Linked DNA regions of Pararhizobium capsulatum DSM 1112. The protein of the gene in region 2 interacts with the protein of the main gene of each other region in a pairwise test. Links are inferred from orthologs where the notes say so. Each region holds a gene or a part of one and is shown on either strand. Other genes may lie near its edges.

Region 1 (8,019 bases), 560 kb from region 2 along the record:
GTCACGGAAGCGGTGGCGGCTCTCGTCACCCTGCTCTTCCTGCGCGATCTCGCCACCGGTTCGGCAGACGCGGTATTCTCCAGCCAGATTGCGGCCTGGCTCTGGTTTACGGTCGTCTTTGCAACCTTCGCCGAAGCCGTTGCGGAGGGCCGCGGCCGCGCCCAGGCCGAAAGCCTGAAGCGCACCAAATCGGAACTCGTCGCCCGTCGGCTTGTCGCGGGCGGTGTAACGGAAACGGTGCCGGCCACCGGTCTCAAGGTCGGCGATATCGTGCTTGTTGCCGCCGGTGACATCATTCCCGGCGATGGCGAAGTCATCGAAGGCGTCGCGTCGGTCAACGAAAGCGCCATCACCGGCGAATCCGCCCCCGTCATCCGTGAATCCGGCGGCGACCGGTCTGCCGTGACCGGCGGCACCCAGGTCCTTTCCGACGAGATCCGCATCAGGATCACGGTTGCGCCGGGATCGAGCTTCGTCGACCGGATGATTGCCCTCATCGAAGGTGCACAGCGACAGAAGACCCCGAACGAGATCGCATTGTCAATCCTGCTCTCCGGCCTGACGCTGATCTTTCTCTTCGTCTGCGTCGCCATCTGGGGGCTTGCGGGTTACTCCGGCACGGTCATCTCCGTTACCGTTCTCGCCGCCCTGCTCGTTACCCTTATCCCGACAACCATTGGCGGCCTTCTCTCTGCCATCGGCATTGCCGGCATGGACAGGCTCGTGCGGTTCAACGTCATCGCCACATCGGGCCGTGCGGTCGAGGCAGCCGGCGATGTTGATACGCTGCTTCTCGACAAGACAGGCACGATCACTTTCGGCAACCGGATGGCCAGCAATTTTGTGCCCGCTCCCGGCGTGACACAGGCGGAACTGGCCGAGGCGGCGCTGCTCGCCAGCCTTTCGGACGAAACACCCGAAGGCCGTTCGATCGTGGCGCTTGCAACGGGCGAGTTCGGTATTCCAATGCCGGAACGCCGCTTCGACGCCGTCATCGATTTTACCGCAGAAACACGTCTTTCGGGCGTGGACCAAGGAGACCGCCGGCTGCGCAAAGGGGCAGTTGATGCCGTGCTTGCCTTCGCCGGCCGGGGCGAACAGCAGGCACCGGAAGAGTTCCGGCGCGCCGTGGACATGATCGCGCGCAGCGGCGGCACGCCGCTTGCGGTTGCCGACGGTTCGCGCGTGCTCGGAGCAATCCATCTGAAGGATGTAGTCAAGCCCGGTATCAAGGAACGTTTTGCCGAACTGCGCGCCATGGGCATCCGCACCGTGATGGTGACCGGCGACAATCCGGTGACGGCGGCGGCGATTGCCTCCGAAGCCGGGGTTGACGACTTCCTGGCGCAGGCGACACCGGAAGACAAGCTTGCCTATATCCGCCGCGAACAGCAGGGCGGCCGCCTGATCGCCATGTGCGGCGACGGCACCAACGACGCGCCAGCCCTTGCGCAGGCTGATGTCGGTGTCGCGATGCAGACCGGGACCCAGGCTGCGCGCGAAGCGGCCAACATGGTCGATCTCGACTCCAGCCCGACCAAGCTCATCGAGATCGTCGGTATTGGCAAGCAGCTGCTGATGACCCGCGGTTCGCTGACGACCTTCTCGATCGCCAACGACGTGGCGAAGTACTTTGCGATCATCCCGGCGCTGTTCGTCGCCACCTATCCGGCTCTCGACGCCCTGAACCTCATGGGGCTAGCCTCGCCGCAATCGGCCATCCTCTCGGCCGTCATCTTCAACGCGCTGATCATCGTGGCGCTCATTCCGCTGGCGTTGAAGGGCGTCGCCTATCGTCCCTCGAGTGCCGCTGCCCTGCTTCGCCGCAACCTTCTCGTCTACGGCGTCGGCGGTCTTATCCTGCCCTTTGCGGGCATCAAGATCATCGACATCGCCGTCAGCGCTCTTCATCTGGTGTAATCATGCTCAACCATCTTCGCCCAGCCATCGTTCTCACCCTTGCCCTCACCGCCCTGACGGGCATCGGCTATCCACTGGCCGTGACCGGGATCGCCGAAGCCGTCATGCCGGCCCAGGCAAACGGCAGCCTGATCGAAAGGGATGGCGTCGTTGTCGGCTCATCGCTCATCGGACAGAATTTCACCACGGACCGATATTTCTGGCCCCGCCCCTCGGCCACGGGTCCTGATCCGTATAACGCAGCCGCCTCCTCCGGCTCCAATCTCGGCACGACCTCGGTCAAGCTGCGCGACCGGGTTGCCGCCGATGTCGAACGGTTGAAGACAACCGGCATCGCAACCCCTGTCCCCACCGACGCCGCGACGACCTCGGGCTCGGGTCTCGACCCGCATATCTCGCCGGAATTCGCCCGCGCCCAGATCACCCGCGTCGCCAAGGCGCGCGGGCTGAGCGAAAGCGACGTCACCAAGCTTGTCGAACAAAAAATCGAGGACCGCAGCTTCGGTTTCATCGGCGAGCCGCGCGTGAACGTGCTAGACCTCAACCTGACACTTGATGCCCTGAAGACGTGAGAGACCGCATGGCGGACGAGGACCGCGAACGAAACCGCAGGCCGGACCCGGATGCATTGCTTGCCCTGATGGATAAGAACCACCGGGGCAAGCTGACCGTTTTTCTGGGGGCGGCCCCTGGGGTCGGCAAGACCTATGCGATGCTGTCTCGCGCGCGGCGCCTGAAAACCGACGGCGTCGATATCGTCATCGGCTTGGTCGAGACCCATGGCCGCAGCGAGACGGCAGCCCTGCTCGAAGGCCTTGAGGAATTGCCGCGGATACGCGTCGCCCATCGTGGGCGGATGCTCGAAGAGTTCGATCTCGATGCGGCGCTCGCCCGCCATCCGCGCATCGTTATCGTCGATGAACTGGCCCATTCCAACGCCGATGGCAGCCGCCACCCCAAGCGCTACCAGGATATCGAGGAATTGATCAATGCCGGGATCGATGTCTGGACCGCGCTCAACATCCAGCATCTGGAAAGCCAATCGGATCTCGTCGCCCAGATCACCGGCGTTACCGTGCGCGAGCGGGTGCCTGATGTTGTCCTCAACCGGGCCGACGAGGTTCTGCTTGTCGATCTGCCGCCAACCGAGCTGATCGAGCGGCTGAAGGAGGGCAAGGTCTATCTGCCGGAAAGCGCCAGCCGCGCCGTCGATCGGTTTTTCCGGCTCGGCAACCTGACTGCGCTGCGGGAACTGGCGCTGAGGCGCACAGCCGATCGCGTCGACGATCAGGTCGTCGATTATCTGAAGCAGAACGCAATAGAGGGGCTGTGGGCGACGGGCGAACGCCTGCTTGTCTGCGTCGGGCCTGACGCGCTTTCCGAAAAGGTCGTGCGCGTGGCAAGCCGCCTCGCCACTGGGCTGAATGCGCCGTGGACGGTTGTATCCGTCGAGCGGGCAGACCGCGAAGCCCATACGCGGTCAGGCATCGGCCAGCTTGACCAGATCTTCCGCCTGGCCGAACAGCTCGGCGCGGAAACGCGTCGCATCATCGGCAATGACTTCGTCGACGAGATCCTGAAATTCGCGCGGCGGGAACACGCGACCCAGATCGTCATCGGTGCAGAAAACCGCCGCGGTCTGTCGCGATTTCTCTCCCGCTCCTTGCCCGATGCGCTGACCCGCCGCGCGGCGGGCATCGGCGTTCATCTCGTGACCCCGGACCGCAAACAGGCGAAGAAGAAGACGAGCCTCACCCCTCTTCTCGATCGTCACCGCCTACCGGAGGCCGCGATAACCGCAGGCTCCTTCGTTGCAGCAACCGCGCTTCTCGGCGTGTTGATGAATATCTTCATCCGGCTGCCGAATATCTCGCTGCTCTTCCTGCTCGCCGTCCTTGGAGCTGCGGTGACGTCAGGTTATCTGGCAGCACTTCTGGCGGTGGTGCTGTCGGCGCTGTGCTACAATTTCCTCTTCATCGAACCCCGCTACACCTTCACCATTGCCGCGCCACACGAGGTTTTTGCACTTTTCGTCTTTTTCGCCGTCGCCATGATTGCCGGCGGATTTGCGTCGCGCATCCGCGAACAGGCGAAGATCGCGCGTGTGCGGGCAAGCGCATTGCAGGGGCTCTATGATTTTTCCCGCAAGCTGTCCGGCACGGAAAAAGCCGAGGACGCAATCTGGGCCACGGTTTCGCAACTCCAGACGAGCCTGAAACGCAATGTGGTGCTTCTGATGCCGGAAAATGGGGAGCTGACGGTGGCGGCGGCCTGGCCTCCGGATACGGACCTCGATGTTGCCGACACGACGGCGGCACGCTGGGCTTACGACAAGCAAGAGCGGGCCGGCAACGGCACAGGCACCCTGCCCAACAGCCGGTTTGAATTTCGCCCGCTCCTCAGCCCGCATGGCGCAGTCGGCGTCTGCGGCATCGAACAGACAGCCGAGCGGCTCGACACCAGCGAGGAACGCGCCTTGTCCGCCATTCTCGACCAGACGGCGATTGCCATGGATCGGGCACGGCTGTCGGAGGCGAACGTGACGCACGCGGCCCAACTGGAAGGGGAGCGTTATCGGGAAGCCCTGCTGTCTTCTATTTCGCACGACCTGAAGACACCCCTTGCTACGATCACGGGCGCCGTTACCAGCCTTCGCCAGTTCGGCGACAAGATGAGCGGCGAAAGCCGCGACGATCTCCTGCAGTCGATCGAGGAGGAAGGCAGCCGGATGAGCCGCTTCGTCGCCAATCTTCTGGACATGACCCGCATCGAGGCCGGCAACATCCAGCCGAAGCGGGACTGGGTGGATGTGTCCGACGTGGTGCAGATGGCGGCGGAACGGACACGCAAATATTTTCCCGACCGTGCGATCGAAACAAGCATTGCCCAGGATCTGCCGCTCGTTTCCGGCGACAGTGTCCTGCTTGGCCAGGTCCTGTTCAATCTGCTGGACAACGCGGTGAAATATGGAGGTCAGGAACCGATCCAGGTATTTGCGAGGCGGGATGGGCGAGACGTTCTCGTTTCCGTAACCGATTCCGGTCGCGGCATTCCCCCCGAAGACCTCGACCGGATTTTCGAAAAGTTCTACCGCAGAGGCAAGACCGACGGGCGCGCGGCCGGCACCGGCCTTGGCCTGTCCATCGCGCGGAGCTTCATCGAGGCCATGGGGGGACGCATTCACGCCGAAAGCCCTGCCGTCAAGAAGCGCGGAACTCGCATGGTGATACGCCTTCCGGTGACGACCCAGGAGAAACCATGACGCTCGCCCGCATTCTGGTCGTCGATGACGAACCGCAGATTCAACGTTTCCTCAAACCTGCGCTCGGCGCAGCCGGCTACGAGGTGGTGGAAGCGGCGACCGGCGCCGAAGCCCTGAAGGCCGTCGCCACGACTGCACCCGATCTCGTCATTCTCGATCTCGGCTTGCCCGACATGGATGGGAAGGATGTGGTGTCGAGCCTGCGCGGGTGGTCGGATATTCCGATCCTCATCCTGTCTGCAAGGGATCGCGAAAGCGAAAAGATCGCGGCCCTCGATCTTGGAGCTGACGATTACATCGAAAAGCCTTTCGGCATCGGCGAACTTACCGCGCGTATCCGCAACGCGCTGCGCCATCGCGGGCGAGCGGAAACCACCACTCCGATCTACCAGGTCGATGGGCTCGTCATCGATACCGTGCGCAGATTGGTCTCGCGTGACGAGCAGCCGATCCGGTTGACCCCGAAGGAGCACGACCTGCTCGTGCTTCTTGCCCGCCATGCCGGCCGCGTCGTCACCCATCGGACGTTGCTGACGTCCGTCTGGGGACCTGCCCATGGCGAAGACCTGCATTACCTGCGCGTTTTCATCGGTCAATTGCGGCAGAAGATCGAGCGCGATCCGACGCATCCCACCATCCTGCGCACGGAGCCCGGCGTCGGCTACCGCTTTGTTTCGGATGGCGATTGATGCCCCGTTTTTAAGTCCGTCTCTTCACACAGTTTATTCCCCAAACGGTCGAGTTCCCGCGCGTCGGAACTTTCCCCGTTCGCGCACGTTCATCCCCCAGTTGCCTTCCTATCCGGCACGACACTCAGGCTTCGAAAGGATGTGAACATCATGAACCAGCGTTTTGACCCAAATGACAGCCGCCCGATCAATCCGGCCTCGTGGCCGGCCGAACAGGCGTCCCCGCGTATTGACCCGGTGACGGGTGCGCCCGTGACCGATCCTTTGATCGACCGTACTGCGGCTGAACAGCGGCAACGTGAGCTCAATGCCGCCGTAGAACCGCCGCGTCAGTCCCGCAGCATGTGGCCGCTGCTCATCGTACTTCTTGCCGGTGTTGTTCTTGCCCTGCTTTTCTGGCTGCCCGGCGAACAGAAGGCTACAGATACGGCTACCCCGCCTGCAGCCACTGACACAGCAACACCGCCGGCAACGACTGACACAGCAACCCCGCCGGCAACGGATAACAGTGCGACGCCCCCGGCCACGAATAACACGGCCCCGGCAACCACGCCTGACGCCACTGGCACCGCTCCGGCCACGACAGGTACGGGCACACAGCCTGCTCCGGCCACTGGCACGGCTCAGCAGCCCGCTACCGGTGCCGCTCCGCAGACGACAGAGCCGGCTCCGGCCAACTAATCCGCGCGAAAGCACGGGTTACCCACCAAAAAGGAACGGAGCGGGAGCCACGGCTTCCGCTCTTTCTCGTGCAGAACTCGTTCATCTCAATTTTTTCCGGAATGAACCAATCGCCGTCTGATCCGTTTCTTAAAAGATTTCACCGATCGCCATTACAGGAGGTTCCCTCATGGACAGAATGAAGCATGCCGCCCGCGAAAACAGCGACAATGAACCGACCAGTCGGGAAGAGGATTATCGCGACTATGAAGAGCGCGATATCGATGATGGCTGGCCCTATGCGGATGCCCGTACGGGTTCCGATACCTTGACGGGCAACGGCGCTTATGGCGCGTCCCGGGAAAATTTCGATGAGAGCGGCAATCCCGGTTACCAGACCGGTAGTGAAACGCGCATCCGCTCCAGCGGAGGGCCAGATCTGCTGAAGGACGATCCGGAGCAGGATATCGACGACGATGTTCTGGAGCAGAAGATTACCGATATCCTCGAGGCCGGCGACGTCGATATGTCGGGCTTCGAGATCCGCATCGACGAAGGTGTCGTGACCCTTGAAGGGGAGGTCGATGCTGCCGAGGATCGCCGGCTTGTTGGTGTTACAATCCAGCGGATCGCTGGTGTCAAGGCTGTTCACAACCGGTTGGGCTTGCGCGCTGCGGACGCCAATCTGCCGTCGGATTGGGACGATTGATACGTCTCTCCCTTCAAAAGGAGAAGAATCGGGCGGAAGGGGGAATCGTGCCGAGGATTGAGGACAGCACGACAAGCAAGAAAGCGGCAAAGGCAAAACGCGGGAAAAAGCGCCCGCGTGCCGCTGAAGTCGAAAACGGGGAGGTAAACACTCCTCCTCGACAGCCGGAAGCCCCACAGGCCTTTAAACCCCGGCATTTTGTCATCGGATTGGGGCGCGGCATCGGCGGCGCCCTTCTCTTTGCGCTGCCTATGCAGATGACGATGGAGATGTGGGCGCTGGGCTTTACCATGGAGCGCTGGCGGCTCGTCTTGCTTCTCCTCGTTGCCTTGCCCCTGCTGGTCGGCATTGCCCACAAGGTTGGTTTCGAACAGACCTTCGGATGGAAGGACGACTTTCGCGACGCCGTGATCGCCTATGCACTTGGTATTCTTACAAGCGGGTTCATCCTGTGTCTTTTCCGGCTTCTCGAACCGGGCATGCCCTGGTCGGAGGTGATCGGCAAGATTGCCGTGCAATCGATACCGGCCAGCATGGGTGCCCTGCTCGGCCGCAGCCAGCTTGGCAGCGCCCATGAAAGCGGCGACGACGACAAGGCGACCTATGGCGGCGAGTTGTTCCTGATGGCCGTCGGGGCCTTGTTTCTCAATCTGAACATGGCGCCGACGGAGGAGATGATCCTGATCTCCTACAAGATGACAACGTGGCACGCTTTGGCTGTCATCGCCGCGTCGCTCATCATCATGCACGCTTTTGTCTATGCGGTCTCCTTCAAGGGC
Region 2 (7,574 bases):
AATTTCACCAGACAGGAGCCTTCGGCATGCTTGGAAACATTGCGCTCGAAGGAAACCTTGCGCATCTGGTCGGTTTTTCTGCCGGAGGGCCGCATCATGAACTCCTTTGATGTTCGTGCAGCCTTCTAGCCTATGTTGACGCGAAGGGAAATCATTTCGGTGCGAGATAAAACCGCTGTATCCAAGGGGCTGGCGCGCATTTTCTCTTTTGCACTCCTGCGGCGGATCACTATATTTCATGCAGATGCAACAGCATGGAATTTGCAACGTAGATGGTAATCAACAGATCCGGGGCCAGTGACAGGCTTTCCTCGCTCGACGAGCGTTCGGGAGAGATTTTTCGCCGGATCGTCGAGAGCTATCTCGAAAACGGCGAGCCGCTCGGCTCCCGCAGTCTTTCGCGGTTGCTGCCAATGTCGCTTTCGCCCGCATCGGTGCGCAATGTGATGAGCGATCTCGAAGATCTTGGTCTCATCTATTCTCCCCATATATCGGCGGGCCGCCTGCCAACCCAGATCGGGCTGCGTTTTTTCGTCGATGCCTTTATGCAGGTTGGCGATCTTTCCGCGGAAGACCGCGCCTCGATCGACCGGCATGTGCGCCGCAGCGACCACGGACAACCGGTGGAATCGCTGCTGACCGAGGCAAGCCAGATGTTGTCGGGCATGTCACGGGGCGCGGGGCTGGTGATAACGGCCAAGTCCGATCCTATTCTGAAGCATGTCGAATTCATGCGGCTTGCCCCGACGAAGGCTCTTGCCGTTCTTGTCGGCGAGCATGATCAGGTCGAAAACCGCATCATCGAACTGCCGAGCGGCATCACCAGTTCGCAGCTGACGGAGGCCGCCAACTTCCTTAACGCCCATCTCGCCGGCCAGACGCTGCACGAGGCGCGCGGCCAGCTGCAGAAGGTCAAGGAAACGGTGCGGCTGGAGCTTGATGCGCTGTCGCAGGATCTGGTCGAGCGCGGTCTTGCCATCTGGTCGGGCGGCGACAGCGACGACAAGCCGACGCAACTCATCGTCCGTGGCCGGGCCAATCTGCTGGAAGGTCTTGCCGGTGCCGACGATGTCGACCGGCTGCGCATGCTGTTCGACGATCTTGAAAAGAAGGACAGCCTGATCGAAATCCTCAACCTTGCCGAAAGCGGGCCGGGGGTGCGTATCTTTATCGGCTCGGAAAACAAGCTGTTTTCGCTGTCCGGCTCGTCGCTGATCGTCGCGCCCTACAAGGATAGCGATGAGAAGATCGTCGGCGCAGTCGGCGTCATCGGCCCGACGCGCCTCAACTATTCGCGCATCGTGCCGATGGTGGATTATACGGCACAGCTGATGTCCAGGCTGTCGCGCGGATAGCGGCATTTGCCCAAGGCCGCGTTTGCGCCCTTGATTTTTGGCGTCCGAAGCTCGATATCGGCACCATCTAGACTTTCCGGAGACCGGTATGACCGAAGACACGAAGAATTACGGCCCCGAGGCCTATGAAACCGAAGGCGCCGCGGCAAGCGAAGCTGCTGCTGAAGCCGGTGCTGAGGTTACCGAGCAGGAGCTGCTCGAAGCTGCGCGCGCCGAAACCGCCGAGATGCGCGACCGTTACCTGCGCCTCGCCGCTGAAATGGACAATCTGCGTCGCCGCACCGAGCGTGACGTCAAGGATGCCAAGTCCTATTCCGTCGCCGGCTTTGCCCGCGACATGCTGGCCGTTTCCGACAACCTGCGCCGCGCTCTCGATGCCATCCCGGCAGAGGCCCGTGCTGCAGGGGATGCCGGGTTCAACGCGTTGATCGAAGGCGTCGAGATGACCGAGCGCTCGATGCTGTCGGCGCTGGAGCGCCATGGCGTGAAGAAGCTTGAGCCCGAAGGCCAGAAGTTCGATCCGAACTTCCACCAGGCCATGTTCGAAATTCCGAATCCGGACGTGCCGAACAACACGGTGGTTCAGGTCGTTCAGGCCGGTTACACGATCGGCGACCGCGTCCTGCGGCCGGCCATGGTCGGCGTTGCCAAGGGCGGCCCGAAGATCGCGATCGTCGACGGCGAGACGCCGGCGGCTTAAGGCTGGTGCGAAGGGGTTCACCCCCTCTATCACTTCGTGAGATCTCCCCCTCAAGGGGGGAGATTGTTCATTTCCCTTGATAGCTTCGTTTACATGAGCGAGAGCGCGCCTCTTGCGACCCCCCTTGAGGGGAAGATGCCCGACAGGGCAGAGGGGGGTAAATCCCTCAACATTCACTTCATCCAAACAACTGCTTCAGATGGTCGTTCAGGAACCGCCCTTCCGGATCGAGCTTGTTCCTCAGCGCCCGGAAATCGCCAGCGCGCGGATAGAGCGCCGTCACATCCTCTGCGCCGAGGAAGTGGAGCTTGCCCCAGTGCGGGCGGGAGCCGAACTGGCGCAGGATATCGTCCACATCCTTCAGGTAGTTCCAGTAGTCGGTGCCGGGCTCGCCGGAGACTGACAGGGTAATGGAATCTTGCTCGAAGAATGGGCTGATCCAGCCGGGATCGCCGGCGGTGAAGCGGTATTCGATCGGGTAGATGCAAGTCGGATGCTTTTCCAGCATCAGCTTGCGCACTTCCATGCAGGCCTGCTTGCCGTAGCGCAGAGGCACGGCATATTCGAGCTCGTGGAAGTTCGGGACGTATTCGATCGGGTAGATCTCCGAGGAATAGGCGATCTTCTCGAAACCCCTCTCCATCGGCGGCTCGGTGGTGATGTCGATCGTCTTCATCTCGCAGACATCCGACAGGCTGTCGGTGGTCGAGACGGAAGACGTGTCCGGCAGGCAGTAGCAGTGGCGGCTTTCCGGTACGGGGCACCAGAAGAAGCCGAAATGCCGGTGGTTTGCCGCGAGATCGTCGTGTTGCTCCATGCATTCGTCGAAGGTGCAGCGCCAGAGCTTTTCATGCAGATTGTAGCTCTCCATCGCCTGCAGGGTGATCTCCGAGATCACGCCGAGCATGCCGATGGAAACCCGCGCCGCGTTCAGGAGGTCGGGTCGGCTTTCATCGACGATGAGGATACTGCCGTCGGGCTGCACGAGCCGCATGCCGACAATCTGGGAGGCCATGTTGCCGAGCTTGATGCCGGTGCCATGGGTGCCGGTGGTCAGCGCGCCGGCCAGCGCCTGGCTGTCGATATCGCCCTGGTTGATCAGCGAGAGGCCGGCTTGCTTCAACGCCTTGCCCAGCGTGTTGATCGTCGTGCCGGCGTGGACGGAGACACGCTTGCGGGCCGTGTCAATATTGGTGATGCCCTGCAGCCCGGAGAGGGTGAGGTGCAGGCCGCTCGTGAGTGCCACGGGTGTAAAGGAATGGCCCGAGCCTGCGCAGCGGACGTTCAAGCCATCTGATGTCGCCTCCCGCACCATGTCCGCCAGCGCGGCTTCACTGTCGGGAGCGCCTTTGTGTCTGACGATGCACGACTGGTTTCCGACCCAGTTGCGCCAGTGTCCGCCTGCTTCCATCATGGTTCTCTCCCTGGCTCACACCGCCGTAAAGCAGTTGTCGACGAAAAGATGGGTGCCGTTGACGAAGCTCGATTCATCGCTGGCGAGGAAGAGGGCGGCCTGGGCCACTTCCATCGGGTCGCAGAGCCGGCCCTGCTGGGCGGCGATCGCGGCATCCGAAACATCGACACCGTATTTGGCGAGACCCACCAGTTCGCGCTTGCCGTGGTCGGTGGCGATGAAGCCGGGGCAGACGGCGTTGGAGCGGATGCCGCGATCGCGAAACTCGACGGCGATGGCGCGGGCGAACATATGGCAGGCGCCCTTGGTGGTGTCGTAGAGCACTTCCATCGGGGTCGCGGCGACGGCCGAGATCGAGGACGTCGAGACGATGCTGCCGCCACCGGCCGCCAGCATGCCGGGCAGCACGGCCTTGGTCATCAGGAACATCGAGCGGACATTGACGGCCATCAGCCGGTCCCACTCCTCCTCTTCTGTCTCAAGGAATGGGCCGACGGCGAGGATGCCTGCGTGATTAAAGAGCACGGTAATCGGCCCGAAGGCGTCCTCCACCGCCTTCACCGCGGATTTGACCTCCGAGGAGACCGAGACATCGGCGGGTGCGAAAATTGCCTCACCGCCTTCAGCGCGGATTGCCGCGGCAACTTCCTCACCCTTGCTGCGTGGCAGATCAACGATGCCGACGCGCGCGCCTTCCCGAGCGAAAAGCTGGGACGCAGCAAGGCCGCAGCCTCCCGCGCCGCCGCTGATCAAAGCCGTTTTACCTGCAAGCCTGCCTGCCATGTCGTTCTCCTCGTTTTATGTTTGCGAGGATATTATCGACAAAACAAAGGCTGTCGATATCCGGGATATCAACAGCCTTTAAAAATCAAACAGGTAGAGGCGACAATGATCAGGCCGCGTTGGAGGCCTGGTCGTCGCTGAGGAAGGTGTAGATGGCGGAAACGGAATCCGTTCCCCTGAGTTTTGCCACCATGTCCTGATCGCGCAGGACGCGCGCGATGCGCGAGAGCGCCTTCAAATGATCGGCGCCCGCGCCTTCAGGCGCAAGCAGAAGGAAAACCAGATCGACCGGCTGATCATCAAGCGCTTCGAAATCGACGGGCGTTTCCAGGCGCGCGAAAATGCCGACGATCGAGGTGAGGTGCGAGAGCTTGCCATGCGGTATGGCAATGCCGTTGCCCACGCCGGTCGAGCCGAGGCGTTCGCGCTGGAGAATAACGTCGAAGATTTCCCGCTCGGAAAGGCTGGTGATCTTGGATGCCTTAACCGCCAGCTCCTGAAGGAGCTGTTTCTTGGAGTTGGCCCTCATGGCCGGAATTATCGCATTCTGCTGCAGCAAGCCTGCCAATGCCATTCTGGTTGTCCTTGTTGCCCCAGGATAAGGTCCATCGTCCAGCTTCGTGCCGGGGATAGCCTTTCCGATCGTCTCACGACGGTTTCGACGGCCCGGTCAAGGCCCCCAATCACCGCCAGGAAAAACGGAGGTGGAAACGGCTTTCGCCGTCTCCACCCATCCGCTCAGCCCTTAATATTGGAGGAATCGATCCAGCCAATATTACCATCGTTGCGCCGATAGACGATATTCAACTGCTCATTGCCTGGGCTACGGAACATCAAAACCGGCTCGTCCGTCATGTCGAGCGCCATGACGGCGCTTGCAACGGACATGGTCCTGAGTTGTTTGGAACTCTCCGCGACAATCGTCGGCGCGTAATCCTCCGGAAGATCATCGTCTTCGTCGGGCACGGAATCCATCACGGTGTAAGCTACTTCGGCAAATCCTGCATGACCATTGCCATTGTGGTGATCCTTGAGCTTGCGCTTGTAGCGGCGGATGCGTTTTGCAATTCGCTCCGACGCTGCGTCAAATGCCGCTTGCGGGTCATTCGCTTCGCCACTTGCCTGCAAGGCTGCACCGCTGTCGAGGTGTATCTTGCAATCGGCACTGAAACGAGATCCAGACTTTTCCACAGTGACTTGGCTTGAATATCCTCCGTCAAAATATTTCGTAACGGCCTGTCCTATCTGGTCTTCAATTCGCAGACGGAACGTTTCGCCGATTTCCATATGTTTACCGGATACACGCACACTCATGGAGTTTCCTCTCTTTTCGTGATTTGCGTAGCCAGTCTATTCCAACCGCATCCGTCATCCAAGCACTTCACGCACGCAAACGAATTTTGCGTCGCTCGGCCTGAAATGTCTGGGATCGGTCAATTGCGGGCTTCAAGCCCTGCCTTCAGCGGCGGCCTAATACAGGCGATGCCGCGGGAAGTCAAGGGAATGGTTAAAAATCGAATAAGCTTCGAACTCGACCTGTTGGAAAGTCGAGGATCGAGGATATCCGGTTCCGCTTCACGCCGATACTTTGGCAATCGCGCGTTTTTCCCGGCGGCGCTGCACCGACGACGGGATATTCATGGCTTCTCGGTATTTGGCAACCGTTCGTCGGGCGATGTCGATGCCACCTTTCTTCAAGAGATCGACGATATCGTCGTCGGAGAGCACCGCGCTCGGGCTCTCCAGCGTGATCATGTTGCGGATCCGGTGACGGACGGACTCGGCTGAGTGTCCGTCTCCGCCCTCGGCGGAGTTGATCGAAACCGTGAAGAAATATTTCAGTTCGAAAAGCCCGCGCGGGGTGAGCATGTACTTGTTTGATGTCACGCGGCTGACAGTGGATTCATGCATCTTGATCGCGTCGGCCACCGTCTTGAGGTTCAGCGGTCGCAGGTGATCGACGCCGTTGACGAGAAAGGCGTCCTGCTGGCGCACGATCTCGGTCGCCACCTTCATGATGGTGCGGGCGCGCTGGTCGAGGCTGCGGGTCAGCCAGTTGGCTGTCTGCAGGCATTCAGACAGAAAGGCATGGTCGTCGCTGTTCTTCGGCGCGTGGCGTGCCACGGTGGCGTAGTAGCTGTGATTTACGAGGACACGCGGCAGGGTTTCCGGGTTCAGTTCCACGGCCCAGCTGCCGTCCGGCGCGGCGCGCACGACAATGTCGGGAATGATGGCCTCGGAGGCGCCCGTTTCGAAGCCGGTGCCCGGCTTGGGATCGAGCTTGCGGATTTCCGCCAGCATGTCGATCAGGTCTTCCTCGTCGACGCCGCATATCTTCTTTAGCGTCGCAAAATCGCGCCGCGCCAGAAGTTCGAGATTGTCAATAAGGGCGGCCATGGCCGGATCCAGCCGATCCCGCTGACGCAGCTGGATCGCCAGGCACTCGCTCAAGGATCGTGCAAACACGCCGGGCGGATCGAGCTGCTGCAGGCTTTCCAGCACGCGGGCAACATCGGCCGGGACGGCGCCCAGCCGATCCGCGATCTCGCCGATATCCGCATGCAGATAACCTGCATCGTCCAGATGATCGGCCAGATGCTGGGCAATCAGCCTGTCGCCGGGCGCGTGGACGCAAAAGGGAATCTGGGTATCGAGGAAATTGCGCAGCGTGGTCTGGTTGGCGACGAAATCTTCAAGGTCGTACCCGTCATCGCCGCCGCCAGGCATGGATTTCCACTGGCCAAGCAACTCCGGCGCGTCGGCCCGCTGAGGGGTCATGTCATCGGGAAACACGTTCTCGAAATTGGAATCGAGCTGCTCGTTCATCCGCTCGCTGGTTGTCGAGGTGGCGCTTTCATAGACGTCGCCCAGCGGTTCGTAAGCGGGGGCGTCGTCGCCGGATGCTGCTTCGTCGGCCGCATGAAACTCATCCTTGCCATGCCGCTCGCCGCCCGCCACATCGTCATTGGCGGTGAATTCCAGAAGCGGGTTCTTCTCGACTTCCTGCTCTATGAAGTGCGTCAATTCCAGATGCGTCATCTGCAGAAGCTGGATCGACTGCATCAGCTGAGGCGTCATGGCCAGGGTTTGGCTTTGGCGCAGGAAGAGGCTGGCGGATAATGCCATTCGGACGCGAAACTCCCCTCAAATTTAAGGGTCTGCCGACCTTTGGCATGCAAAGGCCCGGCGTTGATCCCTCAACTGGCCCAAAAATTGCTTATTACGAAGGTTTGGTCAAGCGCTGGTCGTAAATAAGATGAAATACGTCGAAAAGGTGTGGTATCGACGTTCTGCGGCCACCAAACATTCAATATCGCTTAAA

Evidence for each region. Proteins that work in one complex are often made in the same cells at the same time.
Region 1: the proteins of ptsN (region 2) and QO002_RS06895 interact in binary tests that used the Escherichia coli proteins (3 or more experiments, as listed by UniProt). The link is inferred for Pararhizobium capsulatum DSM 1112 from one-to-one orthologs.

What each region holds. Positions count from the first base shown.
Region 1 is NZ_JAUSVF010000001.1:1,438,635-1,446,653, reverse strand. Bases 2,171-5,382 are described here. They hold QO002_RS06895 (ATP-binding protein), read left to right. Parts: upstream 2,171-2,500; coding sequence 2,501-5,182; downstream 5,183-5,382. Other genes in these bases: QO002_RS06890 (response regulator), read left to right, coding at 5,179-5,382; kdpC (potassium-transporting ATPase subunit KdpC), read left to right, coding at 2,171-2,492. In the rest of the region: potassium-transporting ATPase subunit KdpB, read left to right, coding at 1-1,920; more of kdpC, read left to right, coding at 1,923-2,170; more of QO002_RS06890, read left to right, coding at 5,383-5,871; QO002_RS06885 (hypothetical protein), read left to right, coding at 6,022-6,552; QO002_RS06880 (BON domain-containing protein), read left to right, coding at 6,722-7,240; QO002_RS06875 (TIGR02587 family membrane protein), read left to right, coding at 7,444-8,019. UniProt on the Escherichia coli protein: Member of the two-component regulatory system KdpD/KdpE involved in the regulation of the kdp operon. KdpD may function as a membrane-associated protein kinase that phosphorylates KdpE in response to environmental signals.
Region 2 is NZ_JAUSVF010000001.1:879,913-887,486, forward strand. The notes cover bases 3,095-5,861. They hold ptsN (PTS IIA-like nitrogen regulatory protein PtsN), read right to left. Parts: upstream 4,827-5,861; coding sequence 4,362-4,826; downstream 3,095-4,361. Other genes in these bases: QO002_RS04155 (D-arabinono-1,4-lactone oxidase), read right to left, coding at 3,095-3,469; QO002_RS04160 (SDR family NAD(P)-dependent oxidoreductase), read right to left, coding at 3,485-4,252; hpf (ribosome hibernation-promoting factor, HPF/YfiA family), read right to left, coding at 4,991-5,566; rpoN (RNA polymerase factor sigma-54), read right to left, coding at 5,828-5,861. In the rest of the region: rph (ribonuclease PH), read right to left, coding at 1-95; heat-inducible transcriptional repressor HrcA, read left to right, coding at 273-1,355; nucleotide exchange factor GrpE, read left to right, coding at 1,444-2,055; more of QO002_RS04155, read right to left, coding at 2,234-3,094; more of rpoN, read right to left, coding at 5,862-7,378. UniProt on the Escherichia coli protein: Seems to have a role in regulating nitrogen assimilation.